Regions from separate parts of the Shewanella sp. AC91-MNA-CIBAN-0169 genome, predicted to be linked through region 2. Evidence: predicted binding sites of a transcription regulator. Region 2 holds the regulator's gene; the other holds the start of a gene.
What was found. Region 2 encodes MetJ, which represses methionine synthesis genes. Its sites were predicted from a motif close to TAGACGTCTAGACGTCTA; they were not measured.
Positions count from the first base shown of each region.

Region 1: a site for MetJ is predicted at 5,880-5,897, ahead of metK (methionine adenosyltransferase). Genes of this name have one in related genera too.

Region 1 is NZ_JBEOPM010000011.1:30,669-41,778, reverse strand. It holds gene AAEY98_RS11100 (Dyp-type peroxidase) at 425-1,363, shown strand; gene argR (transcriptional regulator ArgR) at 1,426-1,896, opposite strand; gene AAEY98_RS11090 (META domain-containing protein) at 2,063-2,488, opposite strand; gene AAEY98_RS11085 (hypothetical protein) at 2,611-2,829, shown strand; gene AAEY98_RS11080 (GNAT family N-acetyltransferase) at 2,833-3,381, shown strand; gene AAEY98_RS11075 (hypothetical protein) at 3,430-3,786, shown strand; gene AAEY98_RS11070 (GNAT family N-acetyltransferase) at 3,949-4,536, opposite strand; gene metK (methionine adenosyltransferase) at 4,698-5,849, opposite strand; gene tkt (transketolase) at 6,382-8,376, shown strand; gene epd (erythrose-4-phosphate dehydrogenase) at 8,566-9,585, shown strand; gene AAEY98_RS11050 (phosphoglycerate kinase) at 9,665-10,840, shown strand; gene fba (class II fructose-bisphosphate aldolase) at 10,996-11,110, shown strand, end outside.
Region 2 is NZ_JBEOPM010000013.1:83,983-95,092, reverse strand. It holds gene AAEY98_RS12690 (tetrathionate reductase family octaheme c-type cytochrome) at 1-867, opposite strand, end outside; gene AAEY98_RS12685 (DUF3373 domain-containing protein) at 930-2,642, opposite strand; gene AAEY98_RS12680 (c-type cytochrome) at 2,791-3,120, opposite strand; gene AAEY98_RS12675 (sulfite exporter TauE/SafE family protein) at 3,487-4,227, opposite strand; gene metJ (met regulon transcriptional regulator MetJ) at 4,303-4,617, opposite strand; gene metB (cystathionine gamma-synthase) at 4,826-5,995, shown strand; gene AAEY98_RS12660 (bifunctional aspartate kinase/homoserine dehydrogenase II) at 6,127-8,520, shown strand; gene AAEY98_RS12655 (hypothetical protein) at 8,684-8,893, shown strand; gene AAEY98_RS12650 (DUF1097 domain-containing protein) at 9,192-9,683, opposite strand; gene metF (methylenetetrahydrofolate reductase) at 10,223-11,107, shown strand.

The DNA of each region.
Region 1 (11,110 bases), on a different contig from region 2:
GAAAGTGGTTATCAAATTACCCTTTGTTTGCTAAAAGTGTTGCTAACAGTACGTTATTAACTTGTAATAACGCTGCTTTAAACACCCCAGCAATAAGATACTTACCTCATGCTTGCAAAATAATGGCTAATTTTACGATGACATAGGCTAAATATCTGATTTAGGGCTTACTTTTTGGCCCTTAACTCTAGTGAGTTCGTTAACAATTGTAATGAATGATCAAGCTGTTATCTGCACGAATATGAATACAATATGTATTACAAACGGGCTAAATGTGAGTACACTTCAAGTAATTTAAATTTGATTAAGTTAATCTAATGATTAGCTTAACTGGTAAGAGATGTTAATCGCCGTCGAATAACATCAAAACGTTAAATTATCACAGTTTAGGCCGACATTTAGTATTAAGATGGATGAAGTTAATATGGGTAACCAAGTTATGCCTCGTGAACAGTTAGGAATTTGCGCAGAAGGGAATTTACACAGTGTGTACTTGATGTTTAATGCCAACGATGGTGTTGAAGATCAGTTACGCCCATCTATTGCTAATGTAGCGCAGTATATTTATGAACTCACGGATCAATATGCCGACAGTGCTTTTAATGGCTTTGTGGGTATTGGGGCTAATTTTTGGGATACCTTTTATCCAGAATCTCGCCCTGCATTATTAAAACCTTTTCCGGCCATGAGTGAAGGTAACCGTGATGCACCTGCAATGGAATATGATCTGTTTATTCATATCCGTTGTGATCGCTATGATATTTTGCATCTTGTCGCCAATGAAATTAACCAAATGTTTGAAGATTTGGTCGAGTTAGTCGATGAGGAACGTGGCTTTCGCTTTATGGACAGTCGTGACTTAACTGGTTTTGTTGATGGTACTGAAAACCCTAAAGGACGCCATCGTCAACAAGTTGCACTTGTCGGTGATGAAGATCAAGAATTTGTCTCTGGTAGTTATGTTCATGTCCAAAAATACATGCATAACTTAAGTAAGTGGCATCGTTTACCGCTTAAAAAACAAGAAGATATTTTTGGTCGTACCAAAGTTGATGATATTGAGTATGAATCAGAAGATAAGCCATTAACCAGCCACACAAAACGAGTTAACTTAAAAGATCCACACGGTAACGCATTAGAAATTTTACGTCAAAGTATGCCATATGGTTCGATTAGACAACAAGGATTGATGTTTATTTCAGTATGTCGTACACCGGATCACTTCGAACAAATGCTCCGCAGTATGGTGCACGGTGATGGTCACGGGAATCATGATCATTTGATGTTGTTTACTAAAGCGCTGACTGGATCGTCTTTCTTTGTGCCATCATTGGATTTTTTAACTCAATTTGATGATGCGTAAACGCCAGTTTTAGGTAATAAAAAAGCAATGCCATGGCATTGCTTTTTTATTGAAATGGTTTTTTATTCACTATAGTTGAATAAAGATCTAACCGTTTCTAATGTCTCATCAATGGTTTTAATACTTGCTGGACAGATGAAAATAGTATCATCACCGGCAATAGTACCTAATATCCCTTCTGGTTTGCCTATTGAATCGAGCAAACGGGCGATTAATTGCGCAGCACCAGGGCTAGTTCTTACCACGATCATGGCTTGGTTATGATCGACATCCAATACCAAATTTTTAACTGGGCTACCAGCAGTAGGTACGCCTAGCTCGGCAGGGAGGCAATACACCATCTCTTGCTTAGCGTTGCGAGTGCGTACAGCACCAAATTTGCTGAGCATACGTGATACTTTAGATTGATTAATATTACCGAATCCTTCGGCTTGAAGCGCATTAACAATCTCGCTTTGGCTTCCAAAACGTTCTTCTTTGAGAATCGCTTTAAAAGTGCGTACGAGCTCATCCTGATTTCTTGTCGCTGGCATAGTGATAATTCATCTTATAGTTGTTATTCAAAAATCTAGCACATTTTGAATAGATTGACTTATTAAGTCAAGAAAGAATCAGATTTATTGAATAAAAATTCATTTTCTAATGGAACTTTAAACTGACACTAATAACTAATCCGGCGACTCATTTAAACCATAGGCTTTAGGATAAGGGTAACGATTGTTTTGTCAGTACCAATAGCGTATCACCATTTATAGACAATAGATTGAGTTTTCCTTTAGAGAAATCAACTTGTTCTACCAATGAAATCGCTTGCATCAGTTCAGCTTCTTGGGTGATTAAACTATCGATACAGGCTTTCATAGTCGAACCTGATGGTGCAAGTTGTAGCAAGTGACCTTGTTGGGCGTAACGACCAAAAAATTGATTACAGCTATTATTACCTGTCAGTTCACCGTTTGGAGCAAAAACTAAATTTGCTGGGCTATTATTAATGGTAGGAGTGTCGAGGACGACTTCTACATGCCAAGTACCAATTAATTGTTCATTTGAGACAATTTGAGTGTGGCTTTGACAAGCACTAAGGCCTAAAAATATAACAGTGGCGCCGAGAATATGCTTTATCATGTTAAGAGATTTCCATATACCAAAAAATTGCCGTTATTCTACTACTTGAGTGTGAATAAGAGCGTAAATAATTGTAATGTTTTGGATTAATGAACATTATTTAACGTATTAAAGAGTCGCAAATGATCAAATTAGTTAAAGTGTTACATTTCGTCGGTTTAATCATGTTGTTGGTGGGTGTCGGCTTATATTGGCAAAGTGATATCGGTCAACAAGTCAGTGGGATGTTGGTCATTGCTTCACTCATTGGCGTGGGAACACTAATTATGTCTCCGCTGCCCGTTGCGCTAGTGATAGAATGGGCTAAGAAACAATCTCCCAATTCAGGGTCAAAGGAATAATCATTGTCATTTATTATCCGTAAGGCGTTATTAACCGATGTTGCTGCTATTGTGCAGTTAGAACGAGCCCATGTTGATGATGAGTTGGTAGGTTCAAATAGCCAACTTCATGCTCATTCATTTACTAAAGCAGAGGTGAGCCAGTTGATAAATCAACATTGGTTTATCGTAGCTGAAGAGCAAGGGGTGATCATTGGATATGTGATGGCGGCAAAATGGTCATTTTTTTCCTCGCAACCATTGTACCGACATATTATTCAAAAACTTAAGTTTGCCGATTTAAATGGACAAGCTTTATCGACGACTAACACGTGCCAATATGGACCCGTTTGGATACAAGAATCAAAACGCGGCCAGGGAGTTTTTTCGGCGCTGGTTACCGAATTAAAAAAACAAGTGGCAGATACCTTTCCATTTATGGTGACGTATGTTGCCGCTGACAATGCGCGTTCGTTGGCAGCACATCAACAAAAAGCCGCAATGACAGAGATTGATCAATTTCGTTTTGAACAACGTGATTATTGTTTACTGGCCACAGCTAATATTACGTGATCGTTATACTAAGGGGTGTTGATAAAGTGGTTATTTATGAGGAATATTATGAGTACTAACTTTGAAGCACTCTTTTCACCCTATTTGGATTTAAGATTATCTGCATTTGACAATATGAAGCTAATAGCCGCGGTGTTGACTGATGCGACAGAGTTGTATGAGTGTGTTGAAGCCGATTTACAAAATCCAGATGATCCGCAATTGCAGCAATCGGGGTATTTTGTGCGCTGGCAAGACATGTGGCTATTTTGTGGCGTAACCAATAATTATCAAGCAGCGATTACGCTATTTACCGATGTCGAGCGGATTAACTTAGCGTCTATCAGTGTCAAAGTAGTGCCCGTAATGACAATGCAACAAGTGTCGTTTATGTGTATTGAAAGTTCACATTTCGATCATTGTTAACGAGTTCGATCACCTTGTACTTATGCTGACTTAGTTTGATTACGCTTAAGTCTATTTGGGCTAAATTTATTGGTGTGCAATAGCCTTGAGAGGCTTTAATACGATCTAGATTTTGTCTGAGTTTGGCTCATTGATCTTATTGAGTTAGATTATTAATCTAGATTATTTATCGGGATCATTGAGCTGCATCAACACTAGTGGTCGTTGTTCACTGTGATAGCGACGATACAACTGAGTGATGTCTGCTGGTATCGCTGATAAATCATTTTGACCTATCACGACATTTTGATCTATAACGATAAAGTGCTGCTGTTGATATAAGCCAATTAACCACGGATGAGCAAACAAGAAGCAATTTTTAGCGGTTAATTTGGGCGCGATAAATTTCAATAACTGAGTTGAAAGCTGTTGTCCACGGTAGTCAGGGTGAACCAATAATCCATTGATTAATTGATATTGGCCAATAGGTTTAACTCTTACCGCAGCGATTATTTTTTGCTGGCTTATATCAACTTCATCAGTAGCTGGTGGGCTTAGATGATGAATGACAGCCACAGACTCTTTCTGAGCTAATCGAGCATACGGCATATGTTGACGATAGAATAACTTGATTGCAGACCACTGTTTAATGGCTGGCAAGTTAATGGCTGGAATGTTAGTAACAGGGCTGTTTATCGCACAGGGGTTAGTTGCCGTTGATGGCTGGTGGTTTGCTGTTATCTTTGTGTTTAGCCAAGTGGGTTGATACATAATCTGAGCCATTGTTGAGATTAAATGTTGAGATTAAATGTTGAGATCAAATCATTGTATTGCCAATGATAGATAAAATAAAACCGCCAGTTGGCGGTTTTATTTTTTATCGTGTTTGCTTAATACAGACACTAGCTTAAGACGATAATTATGCTGGCTGATTATAAACCTGCATCTGCACGAAGTGCTTCAGCTTTATCAGTCGCTTCCCAAGGGAAGATATCTCGGCCAAAGTGGCCATAAGCAGCAGTTTGCTGATAGATTGGGCGTGCCAAATCTAGCATTGCTGTTAAGCCGTATGGACGTAATTCGAAGTGTTGACGTATTAATTTAATCAATACTTCTTCTGATACTTTACCAGTACCGAATGTTTCAATACTAATAGACGTTGGCTCTGCAACACCAATAGCATATGACACTTGTAGCTCACAACGGTCAGCTAGACCAGCTGCAACGATATTTTTAGCTACATAACGTGCAGCATAAGCCGCGCTACGGTCTACTTTTGATGGGTCTTTACCAGAGAAAGCACCACCACCGTGACGAGCCATACCGCCGTAGGTATCTACAATAATTTTACGACCTGTTAAACCACAATCACCAACAGGGCCACCAATCACAAAGCGACCAGTAGGGTTGATAAAGTATTTAGTGTCTTTGTTTAACCATTGAGCAGGTAATACCGGCTTGATGATAGTTTCCATTACCGCTTCAATTAAATCAGCTTGACTCACGTCTTCACGATGTTGAGTAGATAATACAATCGCATCAATACCGATGATTTTGCCATCATCATAAGCAAACGTTACCTGGCTTTTAGCATCTGGGCGTAACCAAGGCAGTGTGCCGTCTTTGCGTACTTCAGACTGACGCTTAACTAATTTGTGCGCGTAAGTAATCGGTGCAGGCATTAATACATCAGTTTCATTGCTGGCATAACCAAACATTAAACCCTGATCACCAGCACCTTGCTCTGCAGGGTCTGAACGATCAACACCTTGATTGATATCTGGTGACTGTTTGCCTATGGCATTAAGTACCGCACATGAATCAGCATCAAAACCCATATCTGAATTGGTGTAACCGATTTCGCGTACGGTTTTACGGGTAATTTCTTCAATGTCTACCCAAGCAGAAGTGGTGACTTCACCGCCCACTAATACCATACCGGTTTTGACATACGTTTCGCACGCAACACGAGCCTTTGGATCTTGCTCAAGTATTGCGTCTAATACCGCATCAGAAATCTGATCGGCGATTTTATCTGGATGACCTTCTGAGACAGACTCAGAGGTAAACAAGTGCTTTGCCATAATAGGAGAATCTCGTTGGTTGCATTTGAATATACGTCTAGACGTCTATTTTAGTCGAAATCTAATTTGATAACACCCCTTTGTACGAATTTAACTGGAGAATTGTGCAATGGAGCATAATTTTTTTTGTTAATCATAGATATGTTTATACTGGTGAGAAATCAAGTGTTTGATTCATATTGCTTTATTTAAATGCTCATCGACTTGCGCGGTGTATTTATCATAAAAATAGACAATGTTTTTGATAGATTAGAGATTATATTGCCTAATCAGAGCCATAGCTCTGCCAATCACGATACTTTTTATTTATAAGTGGCAATAAATAATTACTCTGTATTTATCTCATGTTATGGTCATCCTGACCATTTGGTGCTGTATTTACGATGTTTATTTATTGGCATTGTATGAAATCACCGTTTATTTAACGGTTAAAAAGAAACCCGAAAAATTTTAATTTGCGTCACATCGCCTTGTAGGGGAAAATATGGCTTCACAATTGCCCGTTAGACCTTACAAACAAGCAGGAGAGAGCATGTCATCTCGTAAAGTACTCGCTAACGCTATTCGCGCCCTAAGTATGGATGCGGTTCAAAAAGCTAACTCTGGTCATCCAGGTGCCCCAATGGGGATGGCAGATATCGCCGAAGTGCTATGGAATGATTTTCTAAAGCACAATCCAACTAATCCTAACTGGGTCGATCGCGATCGTTTTGTTCTGTCAAACGGTCATGGCTCTATGCTTATATACTCTTTATTGCATTTAACTGGCTATGAATTGCCTATTGAAGAGCTAAAGCAATTCCGTCAGCTGCATTCAAAAACGCCTGGTCATCCTGAATATGGTTATACCCCTGGTGTTGAAACTACAACCGGTCCTTTAGGCGCTGGTTTGAGTAATGCTGTTGGTATGGCTATTGCAGAAAAAACCTTGGCGGCTCAGTTTAACCGTCCAGGTCACGATATCGTCGATCACTTCACCTACTGTTTCTTAGGTGATGGCTGTTTAATGGAAGGTATTTCTCACGAAGTCAGTTCATTAGCCGGAACATTAGGCCTTGGAAAGTTAGTCGCATTTTGGGATGACAACGGTATTTCTATCGATGGTCATGTTGAAGGCTGGTTCACTGATGACACTCCTAAGCGTTTTGAAGCCTATGGCTGGCACGTTATTGCCGATGTAGATGGTCATAATCCTGATGCTATCCGCGCCGCGATTGAACAAGCTAAATCTGTAACAGATAAGCCATCGATGATTTGCTGTAAAACCATTATTGGTTTTGGTTCGCCTAACAAGTCGGGTAGCCATGATTGTCATGGTGCACCATTAGGTGATGCTGAAATTGCAGCAGCTCGTGAGTTCTTAAACTGGCCACACGCTCCTTTTGAAATCCCATCTGATGTGTATGCTGGTTGGGATGCTAAACATAAAGGTGTTGCTAACGAGTCATTATGGAATGACAAGTTTGCTGCTTACCAAGTTGCGTTCCCTGAACTGGCTGCAGAATATGAACGTCGCGTATTAAAAGGTGACTTACCTGCAGATTTTGAAGCAAAAGCACAAGCCTTTATCCAAGAAAGCCAAGATAAAGCCGAAGGTATTGCGAGTCGTAAAGCGTCTCAAAATTCAATTGGTTTCTTTGGTGCTATGTTGCCTGAATTACTTGGCGGTAGCGCTGACTTAGCCGGTTCTAATTTAACGCTTTGGTCTGGTTCAAAAGGTATTCAAGACGATCCTGCCGGTAACTACATCTATTACGGTGTACGTGAATTCGGTATGAGCGGTATTATGAACGGCGCGTCGTTACATGGCGGTTTTATTAACTATGGCGCAACTTTCATGATGTTCATGGAGTACGCACGTAACGCGGTACGTATGTCAGCATTAATGGGCATTCAAAACATTTTCGTTTATACCCATGATTCAATCGGTCAAGGCGAAGATGGCCCAACTCACCAACCGGTTGAGCAATTAGCTAACTTACGTTTAACGCCTAATATGGCTGTTTGGCGTCCATGTGATGCTGCGGAAACGGCAGTATCTTGGAAGGCGGCGATTGAACGTCGTGATGCACCAACTTCATTAATCTTTAGCCGTCAGGGTCTTAAGGCACAAGCGCGTACTGCTGAGCAATTAGCTAACGTAGCTAAAGGTGGTTATGTACTGTCTGATTGCCAAGGCACTGCTGATGTGATTTTGATTGCCACAGGTTCAGAAGTGCAGTTGGCGATGGATTCTGCCGCAGAGCTCACCAAACTAGGTCAAAAAGTGCGAGTAGTTTCTATGCCTTCTACGACTGAGTTTGATAAGCAAGATGCTGCTTACAAAGAATCTGTACTACCAAAAGGTGTCACTAAACGTGTTGCGGTTGAAGCGGCACATACTGACTTCTGGTACAAATATATTGGTTTTGATGGTGCTGTAGTGGGTATGACCACCTTTGGTGAGTCTGCTCCTGGTGGTGATTTACTTAAACATTTCGGCTTCACTGTTGATAATGTAGTAAAAACTGTCCAATCTTTAGGATAATCATCTGAGATTAAACACTTATCTATTAGGTGTTTAATCTGTATAATAACGGCCTGCAATACTATTGCAGGCCGTTTTTTTATCTCTTTAATTCACGTGAAATAATATATGCTAAGTCACTTATTAATAGATGTTTTTATCATAATTTGTTGAATAATAAGTGCTTCGGATAATTACTCTGGACCCTAAATGATTCGAGTTGCAATTAATGGTTATGGCCGGATTGGCCGCTCAATACTTCGTGCATTGTACGAATCTGGAAAACGTCAACAAATCCAAATTGTGGCGATCAATGAGTTGGCAAAGCCAGAAGCCATATGTCATTTAACTCAATATGACACGACTCATGGTCGTTTCAAGCATACCGTTAAGCTAAATGGTGATCAGTTGCTTATTGGTGATGACAGCATTTTGTTACTCAATCAACCCGATGCTAATTTATTGCCTTGGGCTGAACTTGATATCGATATCGTTTATGAAGCCACCGGCAGCTTAATTGATCGTCAAGCTTGCGAAGCACATATTCATGCAGGTGCTAAGCAAGTGCTGATAAGCCATCCTTCTTCTGCAGATGTTGATGAGACCATTGTATATGGTGTTAATCATGATTTGTTGCGCGCAGAGCATACCGTTATTTCTAACGCATCTTGCACTACCAATTGTATTGTTCCGGTTATCGATGTATTGGATAAGCATTTTGAAGTCAAGAGTGGCGCCATTACCACGATTCACTCGGCGATGAACGATCAACAAGTGATCGATGCTTATCATGATGATTTACGTCGAACTCGTGCTGCTGGTCAATCTATTATTCCGGTAGACACAAAATTAGCGCGAGGTATTGAGCGTATTTTGCCGCACATGAAAGATAAGTTTGAAGCGATTTCTGTTAGGGTGCCAACCATAAATGTGACCGCGATCGACTTGTCTGTCACGCTAGAGAAAAAAGTCAATATTGAGCAAATTAACCGTGTGTTACAACTTGCGTCAAACGGCAGTTTTAATGGTATTTTAGGCTATACTGACGAGCCTCTGGTATCGTGTGATTTTAACCACGATCCACGTTCAAGTATTGTAGACGGAACCCAAACGCGTGTCAGTGCTGGCCACTTGGTCAAATTATTATTATGGTGCGACAACGAATGGGGTTTTGCCAACCGCATGCTGGATACTAGCTTAGCGATGATTCAAGCAAAGTTAGATCGATAATATCAACAGATTATGTCGCAATGGGTTAAGCCGGTTGCGCAGCAAGACTTTGTATTAACTTAAAAAGGAACTGCTAATTATGGCAATTATTAACATGACAGATTTAGATCTACAAAATAAGCGTGTGCTTATTCGTGAAGATTTAAACGTACCTGTCAGCGACGGTGTTGTAACAAGTGATGCACGTTTACGCGCATCATTACCTACCATTCAACTCGCATTGAAAAAAGGCGCTGCCGTAATGGTGATGTCTCATTTAGGCCGCCCAACAGAAGGCGAGTTTAACGCTGAATATTCAATGCAGCCGGTAGTCGATTATTTAGCTAAAGCGTTAGACTGCCCAGTGCGCTTAGTGAGTGATTATCTTGATGGCGTTGACGTGAATGTTGGCGAAGTTGTGGTATTTGAAAACGTTCGCTTTAATATTGGCGAAGGTAAAAACGATGAAGCTCTGTCTAAAAAAATGGCAGCATTATGTGATGTGTATGTAATGGACGCATTTGGTACGGCTCATCGTGCCCAAGCATCTACTCATGGTGTAGGTGTTTATGCTCCTATTGCTTGTGCTGGCCCATTATTGTCGCAAGAATTAGATGCATTAGGCAAAGCGCTTGATAACCCAGCTCGTCCAATGGTGGCGATAGTAGGTGGTTCTAAAGTGTCGACTAAATTAACTGTGCTTGAAAGCCTATCAACTAAGGTTGACCAGCTTGTTGTGGGTGGCGGTATTGCCAATACCTTTATCGCAGCTGCGGGTTATAACGTCGGTAAATCATTGTATGAAGCTGATTTAGTGGAAGAAGCAAAGCGTCTTGTGGCAAATGCTAGAAGCCGTGGTGGTGATATCCCTGTACCAACAGATGTTGTTGTAGCAAGCGAATTTAGCCCAACTGCAACTGCAACATTAAAGTCAGTAGCAGACGTGACCGACAGCGATATGATTTTTGATATCGGCCCTGATAGCGCAGAAGCACTGGCTAAAATTATTGAACAAGCAGGGACGATCGTCTGGAATGGTCCTGTTGGCGTGTTTGAGTTTGATCAATTCGGCGAAGGTACTAAGCGTATTGCCCAAGCCATTGCTAATTCTAAAGCGTTTTCTATTGCTGGCGGTGGTGACACGCTAGCGGCAGTCGATAAGTATAACATTGCTGACAAAGTGTCTTATATTTCAACCGGCGGTGGTGCTTTCCTTGAGTTTTTAGAAGGTAAAGAATTACCCGCTGTAGCAATGCTTGAAAAGCGTGGCGCTTAGATCACATATCAAGTATTTGTACCGTAAAACCTAATAATAATTATTATAAAAAAATGCTCTGTCATAACCTACAGGATGTAGGTTGTGCCAGAGTTTAAAATCCGTCCAAACGATAGCGACCTAGGTGAGTAATCACCCTATTAATGGAGAACAAAATGGCTCTTATCTCTCTACGACAACTGCTTGATCATGCTGCAGAGCATGGTTATGGCGTCCCTGCATTTAACGTGAACAACCTTGAACAAATGCGTGCAATTATGCAAGCGGCTG
Region 2 (11,110 bases):
GGTGTGCTTGCCGTATTGGTCTGTTGTTTCAGGAAGATCTTGACCTGCCTGTGACCAATCCCAACGCATTTTGGTGGGTTCATTTTTAGCAAATGATGGTATATGACAAGTTTGACATGCTACCGTTTCCGAGTGGGTATTAAGCTTTGCATTTTTATGAGGCGCAGCATCATGGCAATTTACACAACCAATTTTGTTTTCCCCACCAGGTGATACGCCCATCGAGTTACCGGTAATTTGATGATTTTCAGTAACGTGACAAGTTTGACACTGGAAGTCATTGCCATCGGTATCCATGTGGACATCGGTCGCTTTATCTGGATAAGACATTGATGAGTCTAAATCGCCGTGTTTAACCGCATCACCACCGCCACCGTAAAAGTGGCAACTGCCGCAATTGTCACGCACGGGTGCACCTACATTTTGGGCAACATTGGCTAAATTGACTCTTGCTAAGGCCTCGCCTGCGCCCGCAGGATCTTTAATGTAAGTTCCCGTGGTGTCGTGACAGACTAAGCAATCGACTTTGGTCATGTCTTTAAAGTCGAATGTAGAATCTTTCCAACCATAACCTGCATGACAACTGGTACAACGCGGTTCGTTACCCGATATCGATACACAAAAGTTGTTAATACTGTTTTTTTTACCACGCATCACTGTGCGGTCAGGTAGTTTTTGCTCTAACTCCCAAGTCCAATGTGAAGATTTCATAAACTCTTCAGCATGTTCTTTATGGCAGGTTAAGCATTGTGTCGTCACTTCAGGGCCATTAGCAAAAGGCCCTTTCAGCGCCTCTTTATGGTTAAAGGCAGCCTGTGCGCTACTGCTTAATAACAGTAATACAGCCAGTGCTGATAATAGTTTCATGATATTTGTCCTTACCCCTGAGCTTGTGCTCAGGGGGGCCAAGTTAGAAGGTTAAGTTAGCGTTAGAAGTTAACGGTCAGTGAGGCATTGACGTCATAGGCGGTGTCAACAACGGGCAACATTGAGTACGCGCTACCGGCAATCACATCGTCAACCTTCATCGGTGCACCTACTGGTGAGCCACTTCCGGTATATTCATAGTCGTAATACAAACCGGCTAACTTGATAAACATTTTTGGATTAATATCAAAGATATAATAAGCTTCGGCAACGTGGCCACGAGTGGCTAACTTACTGCCGATTGGGTCGTCTTGTGCTTGGGTGAAGGGACTCCAGTATTTAGAACCGTAGTTATATTCCAAACCGAATTTGCCGTATGGTGCAGGAATTTGCATGCCCACATAAATGCCGTAACCATCTTTGGTGTCGCTATCAACGGTTTCTTTTGGCACCATAATGATTTCAGTACCAGTGCTGTTCAACTCTGCTTCAAATACTGCATCGCTTAACATGCCACCGAACAAACCAGCATTGCCGTTGGGTTCAGCACGAGTCCATCCTAATGAGGCAAACATTTTCAGGTCGTCATCGGTTTCATAGGCATAACCTAGGCCACCTAAGTACATATCACCAATGACACCGCTTGGTTGTACGCGGGTGACGAAGTTAAAGTTGTCGAATTTTTGCATGTCTTGATACATGGTTGGGGCAAAGATACCCGCCAGTTGAGTAGGGAATGCCATGGTGCCCGTAAAGCCATCATTGACATCTTTAGCACCGAATAAAGTGAACTGTAAGAAATGGTTACCGTCATTAATCACGTCGATATTAAACCCGCCGAGGTGGGTATCTTTAGTGATGATGTCACCAAACAATTCGCCATTGCCGTACTGTGATTCAAAGCCTTGGCCATAGCAAAAACGCACTGTTTGACCTTCAATACCGGTGATATCACCCAAGTTGTAACCTAAGGTAAGACCATCGAAGTTGAAATTGACTAAGTGACCTGATGGCGTGCCGCCTCTGAGTTCATTTTCACGATAATGATTTGGTGGACCGTACGTTGAAGGACGACGTCCAATAGAAAGGTAAGTGCCACTGCCGTTAATGTCTTTCCAATTAAAATAGGCGCGCTCTACTTTTAACTCATCACCACTGGTGCTACCGCTACTGGTGCCATCCATGGTGAATGAGTTCCATGAGTCGAATACTTTAACCCCAGCAGAGTCTCCCCAGCTCTTAAACATGGTTAAACGTCCTGCAAAGCTGACGTTATCCCACACTTTAGCATCAATATTTAGGCGTAAGCGCGTGGTATAAAATATATCGTTATCAATGTCCTGTTGGGTTTTTTGGCCCAACAGCATTGGCATAACGCCTTGCAGCATACCGCTTTGAAACGCGCTGGCTAAATCAGGGTTTGCCATCATCATTTGGCCTAACGGTGAGGTAGCGCTATTTGGATCGCCAAATACTCCTGACATGGCTTTAGCGCCAAAGTCAGAAAAGTTAACGTTCATGGCTGGGTTCCAAGTGACGTTTTGATAATGTAATGAATGTGCTTTGGTTCTAAAATCACCCGTAATGGCTATTCTGTCTAAGGCTGTGTGACGCTCGGTTTTGTCAACTCGTGAATTTAAGTAATCAAGATCTTCATTAATAGTAGCGAGTTGTTGTTTAAGATCGGCAATCTTTTGTGCATCGGTATCTGCTGCTAGGCTTGCGCCGCTCATAAAGAGCGCGTTAGCCACTAATATTGAGATGAGAGTTCTCATGGTCTTTCTCCCCTTTATTTGCCAAATAACACGGTCAATTTGGCAAATTTTTTGTGTCAGGATCCCTGAGGCTAAGCCTCACAGTTTTTTCGTTTGGTTTATTGGCTGATGTTTCGTTTAGAACGAAAATAGACTCAGCATTGATGATTTAGCCGCAAGTAGCTGGTTGGTCTGAATCGGCGGCGTGGTCATATAAAAACTGTTGAATATCTTTTATGTCTTTTTCTGATAAGGCTTCAAAAACGGCAGGTTTAGCTTTGTGCTTATCACGAGTAAAGAAACGATCCCATTGGCTCATGGTTTTGGTCATTGGGGTGAGTTCAGGGCCTTCACTGTTAGCGCTGTGGCAGGCTTTACATTCTTTTTTGTACAGGTGCTTACCTTTTTTAGGATTACCACCATCTGCAGCCATCACTTGGGTGCCAAGTGATAATGCCATAGCAACTGCGATACCAACTTTAATGTAAGTGTTCATCATTTTGTCCTCTGTCGGGCTTATTAGGGTTGTGCATTAACAGCATTTAATTATTTCTTTGCTGTAAACAATGTTACCTAAAAGTGAGTAGTGTTAATTTGAAGTAGATCATATCCATGAGAAAAATCTAATTGAAAAAAAGTTAATTGAAAGAAATCTAATGGACTAGTGTGATGTGGATCTATTGCGTAAAGATGATGAGTTTGTTAGGGGAGATAAAAGAGATTTTTTTGATTCTTATTATGGGTATTTTTAGTTGAGAAATAGACTTTTGATAAGCAGGTTTTTACTAAATAGAGGGATTATTAATCATCATTTGAGATCAAGCCCATTGATGGCTGGTTTTGTTTACAGGTGCAGAATAGCTGATTAGCTCATTAACGTGTTGGTCGACATAATCACTAATACAGTGGCACTAATACTACATAACACTAAGGTGACTATGCGGGTTTTATCTTTATCAACGCGGCCAATTAATCTACCTGAGACAAGATAACCAGCAACGACTGAAGGCAATAATAGCAGTGATAGCCATAAATGCTTCACTTCAACTAAGCCGACGATGGTTAGAATAGCTAAGGCAATTAATGAGCTAAACACGAAAAAGGCAGATAATGCCGCTCTAAACTGACTTGGGTCTTGGCCTGCAAGCAAAATGGCCATTGGTGGACCACCGATAGCAGCGATATTGCCAAATATGCCTGAAAATACCCCAGCGATAAATAAACTGAGGCGATTAATGGGGGCGGTAAAGCGAAAAATGCTAAGAATAACAGCAATAAACACAATGCCTGCAATCACTAAGCCTAGTATGGCTTGTGGGGCAAACAGCAATAATCCAGCGCCTAAAAACCCCCCAGGGATCCGCCCGAGTAAGGCATATTGCAAACCATTAAATTGTAGGTGACCGCGTTCTCTAAATAAGGTCATTGCAGAAATGGCAAAGCCCATAACAATAATAGGAACAGGAACTAATTGAGGATTAACAATATACAGTAGCGGGCTTGCAACAACGGCTAACCCAAAGCCAATTAAGCTTTGGGTTAGCGCGCCAAAAAACACGATAATCGATGCCAGTATCAAGGTCGTTGGATCGATAAATGACATCATAAGTTCTCTTTAAAAACATGACGACTTCTTATTAGGGTCGTTTCAAAGTCTGTGAGGTATTGACTAATCAGTGAATTATTCGAGCTCTTCCCACTCGATACCCATATCATCCATTAACTTTTTCGCTTCACTTGGAATGCTATCAGGCTGATCTTTTGATAGATCACCGTCATAAGGTAATGGTTGACCTGTGTACGCATGCAAAAATGCTTCGCATAGCAGTTCACTGTTAGTTGCATGGCGCAGATTATTTATCTGGCGACGCGTCCGCTCATCCGTCAGTACTTTTAATACTTTTAAAGGGATAGAAACCGTAATTTTTTTTACTTGTTCATTTTTTTTGCCGTGCTCGGCATATGGGCTGATATATTCGCCATTCCACTCAGTCATTAACTTACCCTTAACGATAAATACGCTGCAGATTTTAAACCGTTACAATCTCTAGTCAAATTATTGCTACTATTTAATCCCGATTGCAAATAGATTTCTTGATGTTTAGACGTCTAAACGTCTATTTAAGTTGACGGATGGGGATCTCTTAGGTAAATTTGGACGTCTAGACATCTCTTTGTGTGTTTGTGAAATTTTAGGAGTCACCATGACTAAGCATCAAAACGCCACATTGGCCGTTCGCCAAGGTATTGAAACAGACACACAACATGGTGCTATCGTGCCACCGATTTATTTATCGACCAATTATTCATTCGATGGCCACAATAATCCGCGCGAGTTTGATTACAGTCGTTCGGGTAATCCTACTCGATGTATTTTAGGTGACGCACTCGCCAAACTCGAGCAAGGTGCTACCGGCGTGGTGACATGTACCGGCATGGCGGCGATTACATTGGTGACTAGCTTACTTGGCCCAGAGGATTTATTGGTTGTGCCGCACGATTGTTATGGTGGCAGTTACCGCTTATTTACTAACTTGGCCAAAAAAGGCCAATTTAAGTTATTGGTTGTTGATCAAACTGATGCGCAAGCGCTGAGCAAAGCGATAGCTCAAAAACCGAAAATGGTGTGGTTAGAAACGCCATCGAATCCTTTATTGCGGGTGGTAGACATTAATGCCATTAGTATCGCTTGCCATGACGTTGGCGCGCTAGTGACAGTCGATAACACCTTTTTATCACCAATATTACAGCAGCCATTATTATTAGGTGCAGACATTGTTATTCACTCAACCACCAAATACATCAATGGTCATAGCGATGTGGTCGGTGGAGCGGTAGTGGCTAAAGATCCTCAAGTGGGTGAGTTGTTACATTGGTGGTCAAATACTCTTGGGCTTACGGGTTCAGCATTTGACAGTTATTTAACCCTCCGAGGCTTACGTACTTTAGCGGTACGAATTCGTGAGCATCAACGTAATGCACAAAAGATTGTTGAGTTACTCAGCGCCAGTGATGTGGTGGCCAAGGTGTATTATCCGGGTTTAAAAGACCATCTAGGTCACGAAATTGCGGCAAAACAACAACAAGGCTTTGGTGCTATGTTAAGTTTTGAGTTAATTGGCGGCGAAGCGGAAGTGGTGGCATTTTTAAAGGCGCTGTCGTTGTTTAGTATTGCCGAAAGTTTAGGCGGAGTGGAAAGTTTAGTCGCCGTTCCGGCCACCATGACCCATAGAGCAATGGACCCACAAGCAAGGCAAGAGGCTGGTATTAAAGAGACTTTATTGAGACTATCTGTCGGTATTGAAGATGCAGATGACCTCTTGGCCGATATTCAAGCAGGCCTAGCAGCTGTTGCCGCGATAAAATCAGCTTAATTCGAGTTTAAGTTAGCTGTGGTTTCGACCAAATTGGGTAAAATAGCAAAACATGCACTTGCAACACTATTGGTTTCAAAATAGAAGTCTAGCAGTCGCAACAAAAGTCGTAGTTGTTTAAGGAGTCAGTAATGACGCGAAGTCATTTACATAAGTTTGGTGGTTCAAGTTTAGCGGATGCAGATTGCTATCGCCGTGTTGCACATATTCTACTTACGCATGGCCAGAGTGATGATTTAGTTGTGGTATCCGCCGCCGGAAAAACGACTAACTTCTTATACAAATTATTGAGCCTGCGTGACAGCGGTCAGTTGTGGCAAGAAGAGCTGCAAATTCTGATCAGTTACCAGCAGACGTTAATTGAACAATTATTATCAAACGAGCAAGCGCGTGATTTACGCGAACGTTTGTCTACCGACAAATCTCAGTTAGTCAGCTTATTATCTTTAGAGCAACGTAACGATTACCAATTAAACCAAGTGGTGAGTTTTGGTGAACGTTGGTCGGCGCGCTTAATGGCCGCTTTGTTACGAGAAATGGGCGTAGCTGCGACTCATGTCGATGCGTGCTCTATTTTGGTAGCCGATGAAGGCGCCGTACCCAATATTTTAGTGGCTGAGTCTCGTGACAAGGTACAGGCCTTATTAGCCTTGCACCCGCAAGAGCGTTTAGTGATCACCGGCTTTATATGCGCTAACCGCCACGGCGATACCTTATTGCTGGGTCGCAATGGTTCTGATTTTAGTGCCACCTTAATTGCCAGCTTAGCTGACATTGAACGCGTTACTATTTGGACCGACGTTGAAGGGGTATTTAACGCCGACCCGAATAAAATTAATGATGCTAAATTACTCAAGAGTATGTCATTAGCCGAAGCTGACCGCTTAGCGCGCCTGGGCTCTCCTGTATTGCATTCTCGGACCTTACAGCCGTTATTTAATACCGACGTGAGCCTAGCGGTACGCTCAAGTTACGCTTCACACACTGACTTTACTCTAATTGCGCCACTGAGTTCATCAGCAAGTGCGCCAGTAGTGACTAACTTAAATGAAGTGGTGTTGTTTAGTTTTAAAATGAACGCAGACATTGAACCATTGTTGGCTATTTTAGATAAAGCAGGTATCACACCGTTAGCTTATTGGTCTCTGGCACAACATAAGTTTGAGTTGGCGTTAACGCTTGAAAGCCAGAAACAAGTGCAAGCTTTACTCACTCAATACAGCAGTGAATTTTTGATTGAAGAGTTGAGTGCCCAAACTGACTTAGGCCTAGTGGCATTAGTCAGTGCCGATGCTCATCACTTTAGACGCAGTTTTGCCCGACTACTCAGCCGTGATGCCAAACCGATTTATCAAGATGCATTAAGTTTGGTCACCTTAGTCCCGCAAGCTCAAGTGAGTTTATTGACCCAAAAAGTACATCGTCGTTGTGCTGGACCAAGAATGCGTATTGGAGTGTTATTGCTGGGAGTGGGTAACATTGGTGAGGCGTGGATTGATTTGTTTAAACGCGCCAGTCCAGCATTAGATCACGAACTTGAAGCCTCTGTTGAGCTCGTTGGTTTAGTCGGTTCGAAAAAAGCATTAATTTCTAACGACGGAATTAACCTTGAACAATGGCAGCAAGATTATCAACAGCAAGGCATTGAATGGGATTATGATCAGCTTTTTGATCAATTAGCGCAGTTATCATGCGATGAAATTGTCGCTTTAGATATCAGTGCTAGTGCCGCCTTAACCTTACAATATCCCGAGCTATTTGCCCGTGGTATTCATGTGGTAAGTGCCAATAAATTAGCCGGCTCAGGGCCATTGCCATTTTATCGTGAATTAAAGCAGCAGCTGAGTAATCGCCGCTTATTTTGGCGTTATAACGCCAGTTGTGGCGCAGGTTTACCTATTCAACATGCGTTAAATGACTTACGTAATAGTGGTGACACTATTGAAGCGGTGGGTGGTATTTTCTCGGGCACGTTATGTTGGTTGTTCGAAAATTATGATGGCAGTAAGCCGTTCTCAGAATTAGTACTGCATGCTCGCAGTTTAGGCATTACTGAACCGGATCCACGCGATGACTTATCTGGCCGCGATATGCAACGTAAGTTGTTAATCTTGGCTCGCGAGATAGGTTTAGCGGTAGAGCTAGACGATATTAGTCTTAACTCATTAGTGCCTCAAGCTTTAGCAGAGTTGTCACTAGAAGATTTTTTAGGGCGCATCAGTGAGTTAGACGATGATTTGTTGCAGCAGTATGTCGCTGCAGCTGAACAGAACAAGGTGCTACGTTATGTGGCTTCGCTGGATAAAGTCGAAGGTAAGTTACAGGCTGAAGTGGGTTTGCAGTGGGTTGATAATAATCATCCTTATGCGAATTTAACCCCAGGGGATAATGTGTTTGTTATTCGCAGTGCGTTTTATCAAGGTAATCCTTTGATTATTCGCGGTCCAGGGGCAGGGCGTGAGGTGACTGCTGCGGCTGTGCAGTCGGATTTGGTGCATATTTGCAAAGACCTGTTGCAAGAGTAGTTTTGTTAAAAAAGACCATTATTGATGGTCTTTTTTATGTCATATCGGGAATGTTTGAGAGCTGAAATTCAGCTCTTTTCTTTATTTGCCGCAAACCGCTCAACGCATAAATACTAAAATGTTAGATGACAAGTGTTCACATCTTGAAATGGAGTTCAAAATAATGATGAAAATCAAAGTATTTACTAAAGTGTTAAAACCTAAACTAAGCTTTTGGATGAAACCGATAGAACAAGCTGATTGTGGTTTACAAGACGAAATTAATTTATGGTTATCCACACAAACATCTATAGAAATTACAGAGATTAAACAAACTCAAAGCGGTGGATCATTTATGCCAGCGACATTAAATATTACCATTTGGTATCAGTAATATAACGAGATTTTTTTGTAAGTTTAAAGATTTAATCGACATCAATTAAAAGATAGATAATAAAAATGAATAGGTAGCATAAAGCTGCGTCCTTATTCTAAGTGCTGAAAAAGCTCAATAATAGAATGGCTTAGACTTTTTATTATATAAATATCCGATCGAGATTTCGACCAATTTGAAGTGATGTTTATGGATACTATTTTTGCGAGTATTTAAAGATTGGCCCAGTCTTTAGTTATCTTTATTTATTCTCAGGTAACGAATACTCTTAAGGCGACACAATCTAAGTCGCCTGTGCTTAGGCTTCTTCTACTGCGTCATCTTTTAATGATTCAGCTGTTTTATCGGTTAACGTTATTAATAGGCCTGTGAGTAGGCTCATGCTGTAACCGAGTACGGCGCCAATAATAAGTGGTGGAATGATAGCGGCTAGATCAGCATTTAAGGCAAAAGTGATGCAACAACCGATAAAGGTGCCGGGAATAAAGGCGAAGTTTTTATTACTGGCTTGTAAGCACATAAATGCGGTGACAATGCCTGTTAATGCATAGCTGATCATTGGCGAACCTAGAACACCGCTGCCTGCAATAATTAACCAGCCCCAGAATACACCGGAAAGATTGGTCATCATCGCCATCATCATGCCTTTAGCGCCAGTTTCCGTTTGAGCGAAAAAGGTACTGCAGCCCAGAAAGCCGACCCATGTCACGAGATGAAATACATCAGCAAGACCAGCCCAAACAGCTGCTAATAAACCAGCAGAAATTGCAATTTGCCAACGATGCGCCATGGTTGCCTCACAAAAGATTAAAATTAGAACGGTGAGTTCTAAATTTAGCACAATAAACTAAATTTAGGCAGTTAGGTTTTACAAAAGTCGATCCAGTTCGCAAATAAAAGCAACTGCTAATAAAACCAAACGTTATGCAACTCGATAATTGTCAGAGAGTCATCATGTCTACCGCACATTAACATCAGATATAGTCACTAATGCTATTAACTTTGTTAGAACCTAAGTGTTAGCGCACTTTTTAAAAAATAATTTGAACATTATCAAATGACACAGTCTGCAGGCTGATGAAAAAAAAGCCTGCAGATAGATGAACAAACGGCTGTTTTCAGCCGTTTTATATTGTCTATGATTTAGGCCTAGCGTTAATGTGATTATTACAAATTGCTTATTGATGGTTTTTTAGCTTGACTTAGTATGCAGTTAAACTAGTATATGGACATATAGACGTCCAAACGGCCAAATGATTTAGGTTAAGTTAATCATTTAAGCTGATTGGTATAGACTCCTAAGTGTTACAGAAGTTAAAGGAATACATTATGGCTTTTCATCATGCACAACATGCCCAGTCGTTAAATCAGAGCTTGTCTGAGCTGAATGATATTAATGTGTCTTTTGAGTTTTTTCCGCCATCAACGCCAGCAATGGAAGAGATTTTGTGGAATTCTATTCGTCGTTTAGAACCATTGAACCCTAAATTTGTATCAGTAACATACGGTGCCAATTCAGGTGTACGTGACCGTACTCATAGCGTGATTGAACGTATCCAGAAAGAAACCAATCTACTCGCTGCGCCGCATTTAACCTTGGTTGATGCTAGTGATGAAGAATTGGTTGAGCTGGCAAAGCATTATTGGAATTCTGGTATTAGAGACATTGTGGCATTGCGCGGTGATTTACCTGACGGTAGCCCAAAACCAACTCGCTTTGCCAATGACTTAGTGCGTTTACTGCGCTCAGTGGCCGACTTTGATATTTCGGTAGCAGCGTATCCTGAAGTGCATCCTGATGCGCGTAATGCGCAGGCTGATTTAATTAACTTAAAGAAAAAGATTGATGCGGGTGCTAACCGCGCCATTACTCAATTTTTCTTTGATGTTGAATCTTACTTACGTTTTCGCGACCGTTGCGTTACAGCAGGTATAGATGTTGAGATTATTCCAGGGATATTACCTGTGACTAACTTTAAACAAACTAAGCGTTTTGCTGGCATGACCAATGTCGCCATTCCACATTGGTTACATCGTCAATTTGAAGGTTTAGATGACGACCCTGCAACACGTCAATTAGTGGGTGCCAACGTTGCTATTGATATGGTGAAAGTATTGTCCCGTGAAGGTGTTAAAGATTTCCATTTTTATACCCTTAATCGTGCAGAATTAACGTATGCCATTTGCCATACATTAGGCGTGCGTCCAAAGTAGTAC